One region of the Brevibacillus sp. FSL K6-0770 genome, then DNA from elsewhere that is predicted to be linked to it. Evidence: riboswitches for the same ligand, from Rfam matches in the RefSeq annotation. Region 1 holds a riboswitch; each other region holds the start of a gene.
What was found. Region 1 has a riboswitch for S-adenosylmethionine ahead of NST23_RS19920 (pyridoxal phosphate-dependent aminotransferase). Riboswitches for the same ligand answer to the same signal wherever they lie in the genome.
Positions count from the first base shown of each region.

Region 1 (3,414 bases):
TGTGTCATCCGCTTTCCTTGACCGGGATTGATATTCGCTTCACTTTTGAAAACGAGACGACGCTGGGCCTGGAAGCAAGCGTGCGGACGACCGGAAAAACAGGCGTCGAGATGGAAGCTTTGACAGCGGTAAGCGTTGCTGCTCTTACGGTGTACGACATGTGCAAGGCGATGGACAAAGGCATGGTCATCGGGCCGACCTGTCTGTTGAGCAAATCAGGCGGAAAGAACGGCGATTTTCGTCGGGGAGAGAACTAGATTATGAGACAGAAATGGGAATCCTATCCGAGCAGCATTCGTCTTCTGGCGGTTGCTGCCATCATTTTTTCTACGGGTATGGCATGTATATGGCCGCTCGTCACGATTTACATTCACGATTACTTGGGGAAGCCGCTGCCTGTAGCGGGTTTTTTGCTGTTATTGAACCAGGGCGCGTTTTTGATCGGAAGCATCACGGGTGGCATGCTGTTTGACCGCTGGGGAAGAATGCGGACGATCATAATCGGCTCTGTCGGCATTATTTTGATTACAATCGGTCTTGGACTTACGCACGATTTTACCGTGTATACGATCCTGCTGCTGTTAAACGGGCTGTTCTACGGAACGCTGTCTCCTGTCATGAACGCGCTGGCGGTCGTTTTGTGGCCGGAAGGCGGGCGCAAAGGAATCAACATGATTTACGTCGCGTTGAATGCGGGAGTGGCGGCAGGCTCGGCGCTGGGCGGACTTTTGGCGAGCGTATCGTTTTCCTGGACCTTTTTCGGGAACGCACTCACGCAAATGATCGTTCTCGCCATCTTCGTGATCTTTTTGCCGCGCCATCTGAAAGCGGCGGAGAATCGGCCACTGCCTGCTTCGCCAGCGGGCGAGTCGGACACGAGCAAGACCGATGCTGACGGACAGCTTGGCGCACATGGCGCAGGAGAGCTTCAGCCAACGCGAAAAGTGGTTTGGGGAGCCTTGCTGTTTTTGTGCAGCGGCTTGCTGATCAGCTGGATTGTGTACGTGCAATGGACGACGGTGTTGTCGACTTACATGCAATCTTTGGGCATCTCCTTGCGCCAGTACAGCTTGCTGTGGACGCTGAATGGCGGCTTGATCCTGTTTGGTCAACCGCTGATCGCCTGGGTCATTCGCCGCTTTGCTCGCACGCTGAAAGCGCAAATGCTGCTCGGCTCCTACGTCTTTGCCTTGTCGATGCTGATTTTGTCGCAGTCGACCTCCTATGCGGGCTTCGTCGCCGCAATGTTTATCATGACGTTGGGCGAAATGCTCGTCTGGCCAGCCGTTCCTGCCGTAGCCGCACAAATTACGCCAGCAGGACGGGAAGGCTTTATTCAAGGGCTGATCGCGGGAACAGGCTCGGCAGGGCGGATGCTCGGACCGTTGCTCGGCGCGATCATTTTCCAGCACTTTCAGGCGCAAGGGCTTTTGTACATCATGGCAGGGCTTGCGCTCTTGTCCGTGGCGTTTTTCGCCTTCCACACAACGTTTTTGAATCGCCGTCAAAAGGTGGCTGTGCCAACCGCAGAAAAGATGTAGCGAAAAAAGGCGAGCGCCTGCGGGGAAGCATCTTGACACGTCGAGAGCAGGCAATGTAGTATGAAGAAGATTAAAAACAGTATATTCCGTGTGATTTACTTATGAAGAGAGGCGGAGGGACTGGCCCTATGAAGCCCGGCAGCGGATCTGCGCGTGTAGCGATGCAGATGCTGTGCCAATTCCAGCAGGAGTATTCCTGACAGATAAGGACGTGACCAAGCTGATCTCCCCCTTTTTCTGTACGGAAAAAAGGGGTTTTTGCTGTATGGGCGAAAAGAAAGGAACTGAAGAGAAATGCGTATCCAACCTTCCGACATGATTGACCGACTGCCAACCCAATTTTTCGCGACGCTGGTAGCGAAAGTAAATAAAGTCATCGCCAACGGGCACGATGTGATCAACCTGGGGCAGGGAAACCCGGACTTGCCGACTCCTCCCCACATCGTAGAAGCGCTGCAAGCACATACAGCCAACCCGCTTCACCACAAGTACCCGCCTTTTTCCGGCCGACTGGAACTGAAGCAGGCTGTTGCGCACTGGTATAAACAACAATTTGACGTAGACCTTGATCCGGAAGAAGAAGTAGCGGTTTTGTTCGGCAGCAAAACAGGACTGGTGGAAATTTGCCAGGTGCTGATGAACGCAGGCGACGTCGCGCTCGTACCGGACCCGGGCTATCCGGATTACTGGTCGGGTGTGGCGGTCGTCAATGGTCGGATGTCGATGATGCCGCTGACAGCAGAAAATCAGTTTTTGCCGGACTACAGCAAAATTCCGCAAGCCGATTTGGATCGGGCCAAGCTGATGTTTTTGAACTATCCGAATAACCCGACAGCGGTGAATGCGCCGTTTGAATTTTACGAGGAAACGATTCAATTTGCCCGCAAGCATGAGATCGTCGTCTGCCACGACTTTGCCTACGGCGCGATCAGCTACGACGGCAAAAAGCCGGTCAGCTTCATGCAGGTGCCAGGGGCAAAAGAGGTCGGTGTCGAGTTTTACACTTTGTCCAAAACGTACAACATGGCTGGCTGGCGCGTAGGTGCGATGGTCGGCAACCGCGAGCTGGTGAGACTGATCAATCTGATTCAGGATCATTATTTCGTCAGCCTGTTCGGTGCTGTGCAAATGGCAGCGGTAACCGCGATGACCGAATCGCAGCAATGCGTTCGGGATTTGGTGGCTGTCTACGAAAGCAGACGCAACGCCTTGTTCTCCAATCTGCACCGCATCGGCTGGCAAGCGCCGCCGTCCCAAGGCTCGTTTTTTGCCTGGCTCCCGGTTCCAGCCGGATTCACTTCCATCGAGTTTTCCGATTTGCTCTTGGAAAAAGCGCATGTCGTCGTTGCTCCCGGTGACGGCTTCGGCCCTACCGGGGAAGGATACGTTCGCGCCGCGCTGTTGTCGAGTGAAGAACGTCTGGCCGAAGCGGTACAGCGCATTGAGAAATTAGGACTGTTTGCCAATACCAAATAGGATGAGAACGGACCGCACTTTCCTGCATGAGAAAGTGCGGTTTTTGTTTGGAAATCAGGGGATAGCAGGAGATTTTCTGGGTAAAATGTAAGGGCCATGCGTTTTTGGAAACCAAGACAGGCAAGGCGAATAAAAATCATTCTCACCGTTGACAGATAATGATTTTCATTATAGGATGGTAATGATAATTGATCTCAGCAAGAGCGGGAGGGTACTATGCGCTATCAGATTAACGGTTACACGGACATGTATACGGTGATCGCCAACGAGCGGAAGATCGGTGGAGCCATTGAAGCAGCTCAGGTTCGACTGCGCACGGGAGAGATTTTTGCCAATGCGGTTCTCACTCGTTTGGAAATGTCAGGTGCGCATTTTTGCTCGATCGGATTCGTCACAG
Region 1 covers NZ_JBBOBQ010000001.1:4,174,738-4,178,151, reverse strand. Annotated here, with positions in the region: gene moaC (cyclic pyranopterin monophosphate synthase MoaC) at 1-257, shown strand, start outside; gene NST23_RS19925 (MFS transporter) at 261-1,541, shown strand; SAM riboswitch class I at 1,638-1,751, shown strand; gene NST23_RS19920 (pyridoxal phosphate-dependent aminotransferase) at 1,836-3,017, shown strand; gene NST23_RS19915 (hypothetical protein) at 3,234-3,414, shown strand, end outside.

Region 2 (3,414 bases), 500 kb from region 1:
TAGCTTCGCGATAGAAGCGGCTAAAATCGAAAGAGCTGAGCTGAAGCTGCCTCTCGCTTGCAGCGGTTCGTCGAATGGACCAGGGCGTCTCGCGGTTGATCTACCTGTCAAAGAGGCTACGATGACTCGCGATTAAATTCAACTTGACTAGATCTTGTACGAATGTGAGGGATCGCAAGCTTGCGAACCGGAGCCTTTTTAAGGATATCGTTGCCAGATTGTCGCCGTGAAAAAGGAGGGAGTGGCGTGGTTCAGCTTTTCATATGTCCATGGTGCGGCTATGTTGAAGAAAAAGAAGTGCCAGAGGAAAGCGAAGCAGGAATCGTTACGTGCGCTTGCTGCAACATGGCAGAAGTGGAAAGTGTGTTTGCGCGTGGAAACGGCTGCTTTGCTGAGGGGGTTGCCGTTCTGTCTTCCTGCTTGCGAGTCTTGTCAGCAAACAAAAAGAATTGTGTTGACGAATGCATTGGAATTTCTTAGAATAGGCTCAATAGCAAATCATAGTTCTTATCCAGAGAGGTGGAGGGTCTGGCCCGATGAAGCCCGGCAACCGTTGCTTTTGCGACAAGGTGCCAATTCCTGCGGGACGTTTCGTCTCGATAGATAAGAAGCGGGTGCCTCGTAGCAGTCAAGACGAACCTTCTTCTTAGCGGAGAAGGTTTTTTGATGTATGAAAAAGTGGGAACGAGGCAAACATTTGCCCAATTTCAAAGACAAGAGAGAACTGACATCTAGCAAAGAACAAAAATTCATAGTTTTCTTTATCTAGAGAGGTGGAGGGACTGGCCCGATGAAGCCCGGCAACCGTTACGCAGTTTGTGACAAGGTGCCAATTCCTGCAGGACGAAAATCGTTCTGGGAGATAAGGAGAAGGACCTTGATGCCAAACCTTCTTCTTAGCAAGAAGGTTTTTCTTATTTTTCCAAAACATGACATGAGGTGGTAATAATGAGCGCAGGTGTAATCAAAGTAGGATTGCTGGGATTGGGAACAGTAGGGGGCGGCGTCATCAAAACGATTCGCTCGCAACAGGAGAAGCTGGCGCAGCGGTTGGGCAAACGGATCGAGATTGTCAAAGCATTGGTTCGCGATTCGGAAAAAGAACGGGCGGTTCAGGTTGATCCTGCGCTTTTGACTACCGATTTTGAGGATGTGCTAAAAAGCGATGTGGACATTGTCGTGGAGGTAATGGGCGGTGTCGAGCCTACGTATGATTACGTGCGTGCCCTGATTGAAAAAGGCTGCCATGTGGTAACGGCGAACAAAGAGCTGCTCGCCAAACGCGGCCCTGAGCTTGTCGATCTGGCTAACCAGCATCAGGTGCATCTGGCTTATGAAGCGAGCGTAGCTGGCGGGATTCCGATTTTGAGTGTGCTGCGGCAGTTTTTGCGCACAAATGACATCCAAGGAGTTCGCGGTATTCTCAACGGGACGACGAACTTCATCTTGACGAAAATGGAGGCGGAACAGCTCTCTTATCAGGAAGTGCTGAAGCAGGCGCAGGAGCTGGGCTATGCGGAAGCTGATCCGCGTTCGGATGTGGAAGGTTTCGATGCCATGTACAAATTGTACATTCTCGCGCAGCTTGTGTACGGGGAGTCGTTGCCGCTTGCGGATGTCGTGCGTAAAGGAATCGCCGATTTGTCTGCCGGACACATCCGGATCGCAAGCGAGCTGGGTTACCGGATCAAGCTGATTGCCCAGGCACAAAAAGCCGAGCAAGGCATCCGCCTCTCGGTTCAGCCGACTGTGCTGCCCATTGCCCATCCGTTGGCGCAAATCCAGGATGCGTTCAATGCGGTGCAGCTCTCCGGGAACATCGTGGGCGACCTGTTGTTTACGGGCCGGGGTGCAGGCGAACTGCCGACCGCAAGCGCTGTCGTTGAAGATTTGGCTTACTTGTTGACCCAGCCATTTACGCCGCATCCTGTTTGGACAGAAAAAAATGCCGCGGCTCAGTTGGAGCAAGGGCAAGACGAACGGGTGCTGTGTTATTTGGAAGGCTCGTGTATCGCCGCCACACCTGATCGCGTGCTGCATTTCTTGCGGGAGGCTGGCGTGAACGTGACGAAATTGAAGGTGCAATTCGACTTGGGCGGTGTGCTGCGCGCGGGCTTGATCGTTACAGGTATTCGCGCAGAGCATGAGCAAGTGCTGAAAAGTGACTTCGGACTTTCCGTGCGCTGCTTCCCGCTGATCGAATCGGCATAGCTCGCAGTCTGTCTAGATCAGCGCTGATCCTTTCTACTTGCTTTTTTTATCCGAGAGCTGTTGATCGGTATCTGAAGGCCCGTTTTTCTGATTGCCGGGGAAGACGACTTTTTCCCATTTGGTCATGAAATAACTGCAGAGTATAATAAGGCCGATCGCCGATACGGTGATAATCAATCCGGTCATATGTGCCGCCTCCTTTTCGCTGGAAAAAGTGGTTCTACTATGGTCTACGAAAGCAATATGGAAAAGTTTCGCCAAAAAAGGCAACGGGCACGCCTCATTTATCATGAGCGTGCCTGTACGTGACCATCGGCTTCAATCTGAACGTTTTCCGACAGTGATTCGATTCGTTGCAGAAGCGCTGCCCCATCCGTGTCATTCATCGGTACCGCTCGTCCCAGCTCGGCATGGAACGGGAGCATCGTCAGTTCACAGGAAGCGTCTTTTGTGCAGCTTGCTTGCAGTACCATCGTCTGCCACGTTTTTGGCTCCGTCGAGCGGGTGAAAATGAAATTGCCCAAACTGTAGGCAATCCACTTGCCGTTGTAGCGTTCAAAGCCTTGCAGGACGTGAGGATGACCACCGACGATCAAGTCTGCTCCTGCGTCAATGTAAGCTTTGGCCAATTCTTTTTGGTGATCGACGGGAAAGTCTTCCCGTTCCTTGCCCCAATGGGCGATCACGACGACGAGATCAGCGTGTGCCTTTGCTTGTTGAATCGCTTGGACGGCTTTGGCGGAATCATAGGAGCCAGCCAGTCCAGGCTGTTTCTCCGTGGCGAACCAGCTGACTTCGGGAATGACCCGGCTGAATCCGAGCAAGGCGAGCTTGATGCCGTTTCGCTCCACCACGACGGGAGTGAAGGCTTCCACAGAGTCTTTGCCGCCGCCGAGGTAAGCGATCCCGTTTTTGGCAAGCGCGTCAAACGTGTCGAGCAATCCGGCCACGCCCTGATCCATCGAATGGTTGTTTGCCAGGTTGACCGCATCGATCCCTGCTGCTTTCATCGCAGGCGCAGCCAAAGGAGAGGACTTGTAAACGTATTGTTTGTTGTCGGCAGGCGTGCCTTTTGTGGTAAGTGGCGTCTCCAGATTGGCTATGGTAAAGTCATCCTGCAAAAACAGGGAACGGACGTGCGTGAACGGGTAGTCGTAGCCTTTTTCGAGCAACGTTTTTTCCACATTTCCGGACATCATCACA
Region 2 covers NZ_JBBOBQ010000001.1:3,670,133-3,673,546, reverse strand. Annotated here, with positions in the region: SAM riboswitch class I at 505-610, shown strand; SAM riboswitch class I at 759-869, shown strand; gene NST23_RS17245 (homoserine dehydrogenase) at 949-2,211, shown strand; gene NST23_RS17240 (hypothetical protein) at 2,245-2,397, opposite strand; gene NST23_RS17235 (CapA family protein) at 2,499-3,414, opposite strand, start outside.
Region 2: another riboswitch for S-adenosylmethionine. It lies ahead of NST23_RS17245 (homoserine dehydrogenase); the one in region 1 lies ahead of NST23_RS19920 (pyridoxal phosphate-dependent aminotransferase).

Region 3 (3,414 bases), 1.2 Mb from region 1:
ATCTCGCAAGCGTCCTGCAATCACGAAGTTCACTGACGGGTAGCCGTATGTACGCAATATCGGAAAAGCCTTCGTATAATAACTTTCGTAGCCATCATCAAACGTAATCAGGACAGCATTTTCTGTCGGCAAGCTCCCGGTATCGACAAAGCGCAAAAACTCATCCAGCGTAATGGGATGCAGGTCATTTTCGTGCAAAAATGCCATATGTTCTGCGAATTGTTCGGGCGCAATCACGTAACGTTGGCCTGCAGCATCTGTCACATGATGATACGTCAGGACGACGACTTGATTGTTATACCACTTTTGCGGCTTTACCGTTGCTTTTTCGTTTCGCGTGACGTTTGGCTCAGCGTTTTCCGTCTCGCTTATGCTTATAGACGTATCGACTTGGGGAAAAGGTTGCACTTTTTGCGCATTCTTTTTTGACTGGTACAAATCACCAAGCCCCAATATCGTCACAACCAACAGTAAACAACTGATAAACACTGTCAGGAAGAGCCTTTTGTTCGGCAAAGAAACCCCTCCTTCACTTCCTCACTAGGAGATTCGACACAGTCCTACATTTTCCCTTTGATCAGGATTCACCAATAATTGGAAATTTCTTCCCATAACAAAAAGAGCCCAGTAGCTTTTACCAGGCTCTTTCTTTGCCGTGCTTATTTTGCCAGTTGAGCAGCCTCTTGCTTCAGAACTTCTGCTTTGTCTGTTTGCTCCCAAGGAACATTCAGGTCATTGCGTCCGAAGTGGCCGTAAGCCGCTGTTTGTTTGTAGATAGGACGACGCAGGTCGAGCTGTTTGATGATACCAGCTGGACGCAGGTCGAAATGTTTGCGAACGAGTTTCACGAGATCTTCTTCGGAAACAGTTCCTGTACCAAAAGTATCAACTGCGATGGATACTGGTTGTGCTACACCAATCGCATACGCTACTTGTACTTCGCACTTGTCAGCCAAGCCAGCTGCCACGATGTTTTTCGCAACATAGCGAGCAGCATAAGCACCGGAGCGGTCTACTTTTGTCGGATCTTTACCGGAGAACGCGCCGCCGCCGTGACGAGCGTATCCGCCGTAAGTGTCTACGATGATTTTGCGGCCAGTCAAGCCAGCATCCCCTTGTGGTCCGCCGATAACGAAACGGCCAGTTGGGTTGATGAAGTATTTGGTTTCAGCATCCAGAAGTTCAGCTGGAACTACTGGTTTGATTACATGCTCAACCAGGTCTTGTTTGATTTGCTCCAAAGTTGTTTCAGGAGCGTGTTGAGTAGAGATAACGATCGTGTCGATGCGAACAGGCTTGTCTCCATCGTACTCAACCGTTACTTGTGTTTTACCGTCAGGACGCAGGTAAGCGAGTGTGCCGTTTTTGCGAACTTCGGTCAAACGACGAGCCAGTTGGTGGGACATGCTGATCGGCAATGGCATCAACTCAGGTGTTTCGTTGCAAGCAAAGCCGAACATCAGACCTTGGTCGCCTGCACCAATCGCTTCGATCTCAGCGTCAGTCATTTTGCCTTCGCGCGCTTCCAGTGCTTGGTCTACACCCAGTGCAATGTCAGCGGATTGCTCGCCGATTGCTGTGATAACACCGCAAGTGTCAGCGTCAAAGCCGAACTTAGCGCGATCATAGCCGATTTCACGAATGGTTTCGCGAACCAGCTTTTGAATGTCTACATAAGTGTTGGTTGTGATCTCACCCGCTACGAGAACCAGACCTGTCGTTACAGAAGTTTCGCACGCTACGCGAGCGTTTGGATCTTTGGACAGGATGGCGTCCAGGATGGAGTCGGAAATTTGGTCACAAATTTTATCCGGATGTCCTTCGGTTACAGACTCAGATGTGAACAGACGACGACCTTTTTGCAAAGCCATGAGAAAATACCTCCTTTGACCTCATACAAATAGTTTGGTAGCCGAGTCAGGATTTTATCGACGTAAACGCAAATAAAAAACCTTTTCCATCTTTCGGAGGAAAAGGTTTGAGCGCTTTTAGCTTCCTTCATCCTCTTATCGGCCAGAACAGATTTCCGTCCTGCTGGTTAGCACCGCTCTAGTCGGTTGCCGGGCTTCATAGGGCCAGTCCCTCCGCCTGCTCTGGATAAGAGTATCCATTACGGATTATAGAATAATTGTTTTTCGGGGTGGTGTCAATAGACTTTTCCCACAACTCCGGTTCGAAGCAGGCCAGCCTGTACAAAACGTTGATGAAATCGCCTGCGGGAAGCGAGCGATGATGACTGTAGCGCATGGACAGCGCCTTTTGCACAAGCTGGTCAAGCCTCTTTATACTTGGTACGATTTGGCGATCAATACAACAACCTCGGCCCGCGTAGCGGTTCCCTGAGGCTTGAAGGTCTTGCCATATCCGTTCAGCCACTTTTTTTGCGTCAAAGCCTCGATCGCCGGCGATGCCCAATAGTTGACCGGAACATCGCGATAAGAGGACACGCTGCGGCTATTCACAGCTACCCCTTTCGCCCTGGCGATCATGGTGGCCATCTCGGCCCGCGTTACCGCCTGATCAGGCTTGAGTTGACTGTTTGGATACCCCTTCAAGACTCCGAGCTGATAAGCTACCCCAAGGGTGTTGTACGCCCAGTGCTTTTTTGGCAAATCGGAAAAGACGTCCTTGCCCGTGTACATACTGGCTACTTTCGAGCCGGTGACACGCATCGTCGAAACGAGCATGGTCGCAAATTGGGCGCGGGTCACTGCCTGATCCGGCTTGAATGTTGCGTCGTCGAAGCCTTTGATGATGCCTTTGTCGCTGAGCTTGGCGATTTGCGGACGCGCCCAGTGGTTAGAAATATCCCGATAGCCGGAAATGAGCGGCTGCGGGCTGAGCGTCAATTTGTAGGAATCGTACTTGAAAGGCACGATGCTGCTCATGCGCACGAAATACTTCCCTTTAGGCAGGCGTATGCCGAAAATTTCACTGCCTTGGTCTGACCGCTCTGCCACTTCGGTTGTCGAAGCAAGCGCCACGTTCATGTTTTTCTCATTGTAAAGGGCGATGTGAAACCCGCTTGCTACCGGGATGAACGGAGCGCGAACTGTGACGTACGATTCCGCATCCAATGTAAATTGAAACCAGTCTGAATCTGTCGACGCCGGAATGGTTCCTGACATGACTCCTCCACTGGCAAGCGGAGCAGCTTTGCTATACGTATTATTCGGCTCGTTCCCATCTTTTTTCAACGGGGTAAAGGCGAGATCGAGGCGATATTCGCCGTTCATTGCATTTTGCTGATACTCGCTGACGCGAATGTAGTATTTTCCTGGCGAGACGTCCTTGCTTGCACGTTCGGAAGGATTATCCCTGTCGCTGTTATCGTATACCGGGTCCCAGACCGTATTTTTTCCCGGCTCTTGCTTTCCGATGGCAAGTACCAAGTCCACTCGCTTGTTATCAGGT
Region 3 covers NZ_JBBOBQ010000001.1:5,419,425-5,422,838, forward strand. Annotated here, with positions in the region: gene NST23_RS25770 (polysaccharide deacetylase family protein) at 1-516, opposite strand, end outside; gene metK (methionine adenosyltransferase) at 660-1,871, opposite strand; SAM riboswitch class I at 2,004-2,104, opposite strand; gene NST23_RS25780 (S8 family peptidase) at 2,283-3,414, opposite strand, start outside.
Region 3: another riboswitch for S-adenosylmethionine. It lies ahead of metK (methionine adenosyltransferase); the one in region 1 lies ahead of NST23_RS19920 (pyridoxal phosphate-dependent aminotransferase).

Region 4 (3,414 bases), 380 kb from region 1:
AGCAAGCCGGATATCCTCCAAAAACATGGCGATCTTATCCATGCGCTCGTTCATTTTCCGCACTTCCTGAAGCTCGTGGAGGACTTGATCTATTTTGTGCATGAGCCGATCTGTAGGCGTAGGAGCCACTTGTTTCAACCTCCTTGTTCCTGGAAGCATTGTTTTCTACCAGTTTAGGGAAAAAGCCGACCAGAATCAAGGCGGGGAGGAAAGGTTTGCCTCCGGCTTGCGGGAGGGGTACAATAGACGTACAAAAGTATACGAGGAGGCATCCGAATGGCTGAAACCGTATCCCAAACCTTATCGGAAGAACTGTTCGCGCTCCTGCAAAAAGAGCGCTTTGTGACGTTGGCCACAGTCGATCACGAGACAGGTGCGCCATCCGTCAGTTCCTTGTCCTGGACTTTTGCTGTGAACAGCGGACTCATCCGTTTTGCTGTAGACAGCCGCTCCCGCATTCTCGCCAATATCGCCAAAGAACCGCAGGTCGTGCTGCATTTGATCGGGGCAGGCTCTTCTTTTGCGATCAACGGGCGCGCCGAGCTGAAGGCAGAACGGCTGGAAGGGGTTCCCCTGAAGCTTGCGATGGCGGAGATTGCGATTGACTCTGTCAGAGACGTGATGTTTTACGGTTCGCGCATATCCGTAGAGCCTCAGTACGAAAAGACATACGACAAAAATGCCGCAGCGAAGCTGGACAATCAGGTCATGGACGCCTTGAAAAAAGCGTAGGCGCGGTTGTCACACTCTTGTGGAAAATCTTGTTGACAAGAAACAGCGCTATCCTTTAGTATTAGGTCATTCAAATTGAATAGCAAACTTCTTATCCAGAGAGGCGGAGGGACTGGCCCGATGATGCCCGGCAACCAATCACCTGTATGTTCGTTCATACGGGGAGATAATGGTGCTAATTCCTGCAGAGTTTTTTAACTCTGAAAGATGAGAAGGTCTTGCTTACGGCGACGTAAACAAAGCCTTCTTTCAGAGGAAAGGGGGCTTTTTTCATGCCCCTCGACATCATTGGAGGGAGAGAATTACGGTATGAGACTGGAAACAAAATTGATTCAGGCAGGCGTAGGCAAAGATGAGAAAATGGGTGCGGTGAGCTTCCCCGTCTACTACGCTACCGCTTATCGCCATCCGGCGCTGGGACAGAGCACAGGTTTTGACTATACGCGGACGGCGAATCCTACCCGTTCTGTTTTGGAAGAGACAATCGCTGAGGCAGAGGGAGGCGATGCCGGCTTTGCCTGCGCGTCCGGGATGGCGGCAGTCCATACGGTAATGGGGTTGTTTTCCCAAGGCGATCACCTCATCGTATCGCTCGATTTGTACGGCGGGACGTATCGCTTGTTTGAACAAGTGCTTTCCCGTTACGGGCTTGCTTTTACTTACGTAGATTTGCGCGATCTGGAAGCGGTGAAAAAGGCGCTGCGCGCAGAGACGAAAGCGATTTTCGTCGAGACGCCGACCAATCCGCTCATGCAGATTACAAATATTCGTGAAATAACCAGCTTGGCCAAGCAACACGGGCTTCTGACGATTGTAGACAACACGTTCATGACTCCGTATTGTCAACGCCCGCTAGAGCTTGGGGCTGATGTGATTTTGCACAGCGCAACGAAGTATTTGGGCGGACACAACGATGTGCTGGCAGGGTTGATCGTTACAAAGGGCGAGGAGTTGTCGGAAAAAATCCGGTTTTTGCACAATTCGATCGGCGCGGTGCTGGGGCCGCAGGATAGCTGGCTTCTGGTGCGCGGCATGAAAACGTTGGCGCTGCGCATGGACAGACACCAGTCGAATGCGCTCGCGGTAGCGAAAAAGCTGAAAGAACATCCAGCCGTTGCCGAAGTGTTTTACCCCGGACTGGAAGAGCATCCCGGGCATGAGATTCAGGCGAGCCAGGCGAGCGGATACAGCGGCATGGTTTCGTTCCGGGTACGCTCCCAGGAGCAGGTGGGCTTGTTTCTGCAAAATTTGCGCGTCGTCTCCTTTGCGGAAAGTCTTGGCGGGGTAGAGTCGTTGTGTACGTACCCGGCGACACAGACTCACGCAGACATCCCCGAGGAAGTGCGGGCGTATGTCGGCGTGTGCGATCGATTGCTGAGGCTTTCGGTGGGGATTGAACATCCGGATGATTTGATCGCTGATTTGTTTCAAGCGCTGGATGCAAGTCTCGTCGTTGGGGGGGCTGTTCGATGAATTTCGCGACAAAAGTTTTGCATGGCTCCACAGGCATCGATCCGTTTACAGGTGCGTCGTCGGTTCCGATTTACCAGGCTTCCACTTTTCATCAGTTTGATATCGATCAGCCGGGCACATACGATTACGCCCGCTCGGGGAACCCGACGAGACATGCGCTGGAAGAAGCGATCGCCGCACTCGAAGGCGGAGCGCGCGGGTTCGCCTTTTCTTCCGGCATGGCGGCCATTTCCAGTGTGTTCATGCTCTTTTCGGCGGGCGATCATATCGTGGTCGCGGAAGATGTGTACGGCGGCACTTTCCGTTTTCTGACGAGAGTGCTGTCGAGAATGGGAATCTCTGTCACGTTTGTGGATGCGACACAGACGGAAGCGGTGCGCGCGGCGATCACTCCGGCTACCAGAGGGGTCTATCTGGAAACTCCGTCCAATCCGACGTTGAAAGTGACCGATATCGCTGCCGTTTCCGCCATTGCGAAAGAGCATGACCTGCTCGTCATCGTGGACAATACGTTCCTGACGCCGTACTATCAGCGGCCATTGGAGCTGGGGGCGGATATCGTCATCCACAGTGCAACCAAGTTTATCGGCGGCCACAGCGACGTTGTTGCAGGTCTGGCGGTAACCCGCGATGAAGCGCTCGGCGAACAGCTGTACCTCATCCAAAACGGCATGGGAGCCGTTCTCGGCGTTCAGGATTGCTGGCTGGTCATGAGAGGGCTGAAGACGCTCAAAGCGCGTCTGGATGTCAGCACGAAGTCTGCCGGAGTTTTGGCGGAATGGCTTTCTTGCCACCCCGAAGTGAGCCGCGTCTACTATACAGGCTTGGCTGAGCATCCGGGACATCTCGTTCAGCAAAAACAGGCGAGCGGCCACGGCGCCGTATTGTCTTTTGACGTCGGGAGCCGCGAGCGGGCAAAAGCGTTGTTTGACCGCGTAAAGCTGCCGATTGTAGCGGTCAGTCTTGGCGCGGTGGAGACGATTCTCTCGTATCCGGTCATGATGTCGCATGCGGCTATGCCGGCAGAGGAGCGGCAAGCACGCGGCATTACAGACGGTTTGATCCGGTTGTCCGCAGGTCTGGAAGACGCGGACGATTTGCTGGCAGACTTGAAACAGGCTTTGGAAGCACTGCCGCCTTTGCCATCCGCGATTCCAAGCAAAAAAGAGGCATACTCCCGGGTGTAACGAACCGGGGGCTATGCCTCTT
Region 4 covers NZ_JBBOBQ010000001.1:3,789,899-3,793,312, reverse strand. Annotated here, with positions in the region: gene NST23_RS17820 (DUF5665 domain-containing protein) at 1-102, opposite strand, end outside; gene NST23_RS17815 (pyridoxamine 5'-phosphate oxidase family protein) at 277-732, shown strand; SAM riboswitch class I at 821-946, shown strand; gene NST23_RS17810 (aminotransferase class I/II-fold pyridoxal phosphate-dependent enzyme) at 1,042-2,205, shown strand; gene NST23_RS17805 (trans-sulfuration enzyme family protein) at 2,202-3,392, shown strand.
Region 4: another riboswitch for S-adenosylmethionine. It lies ahead of NST23_RS17810 (aminotransferase class I/II-fold pyridoxal phosphate-dependent enzyme); the one in region 1 lies ahead of NST23_RS19920 (pyridoxal phosphate-dependent aminotransferase).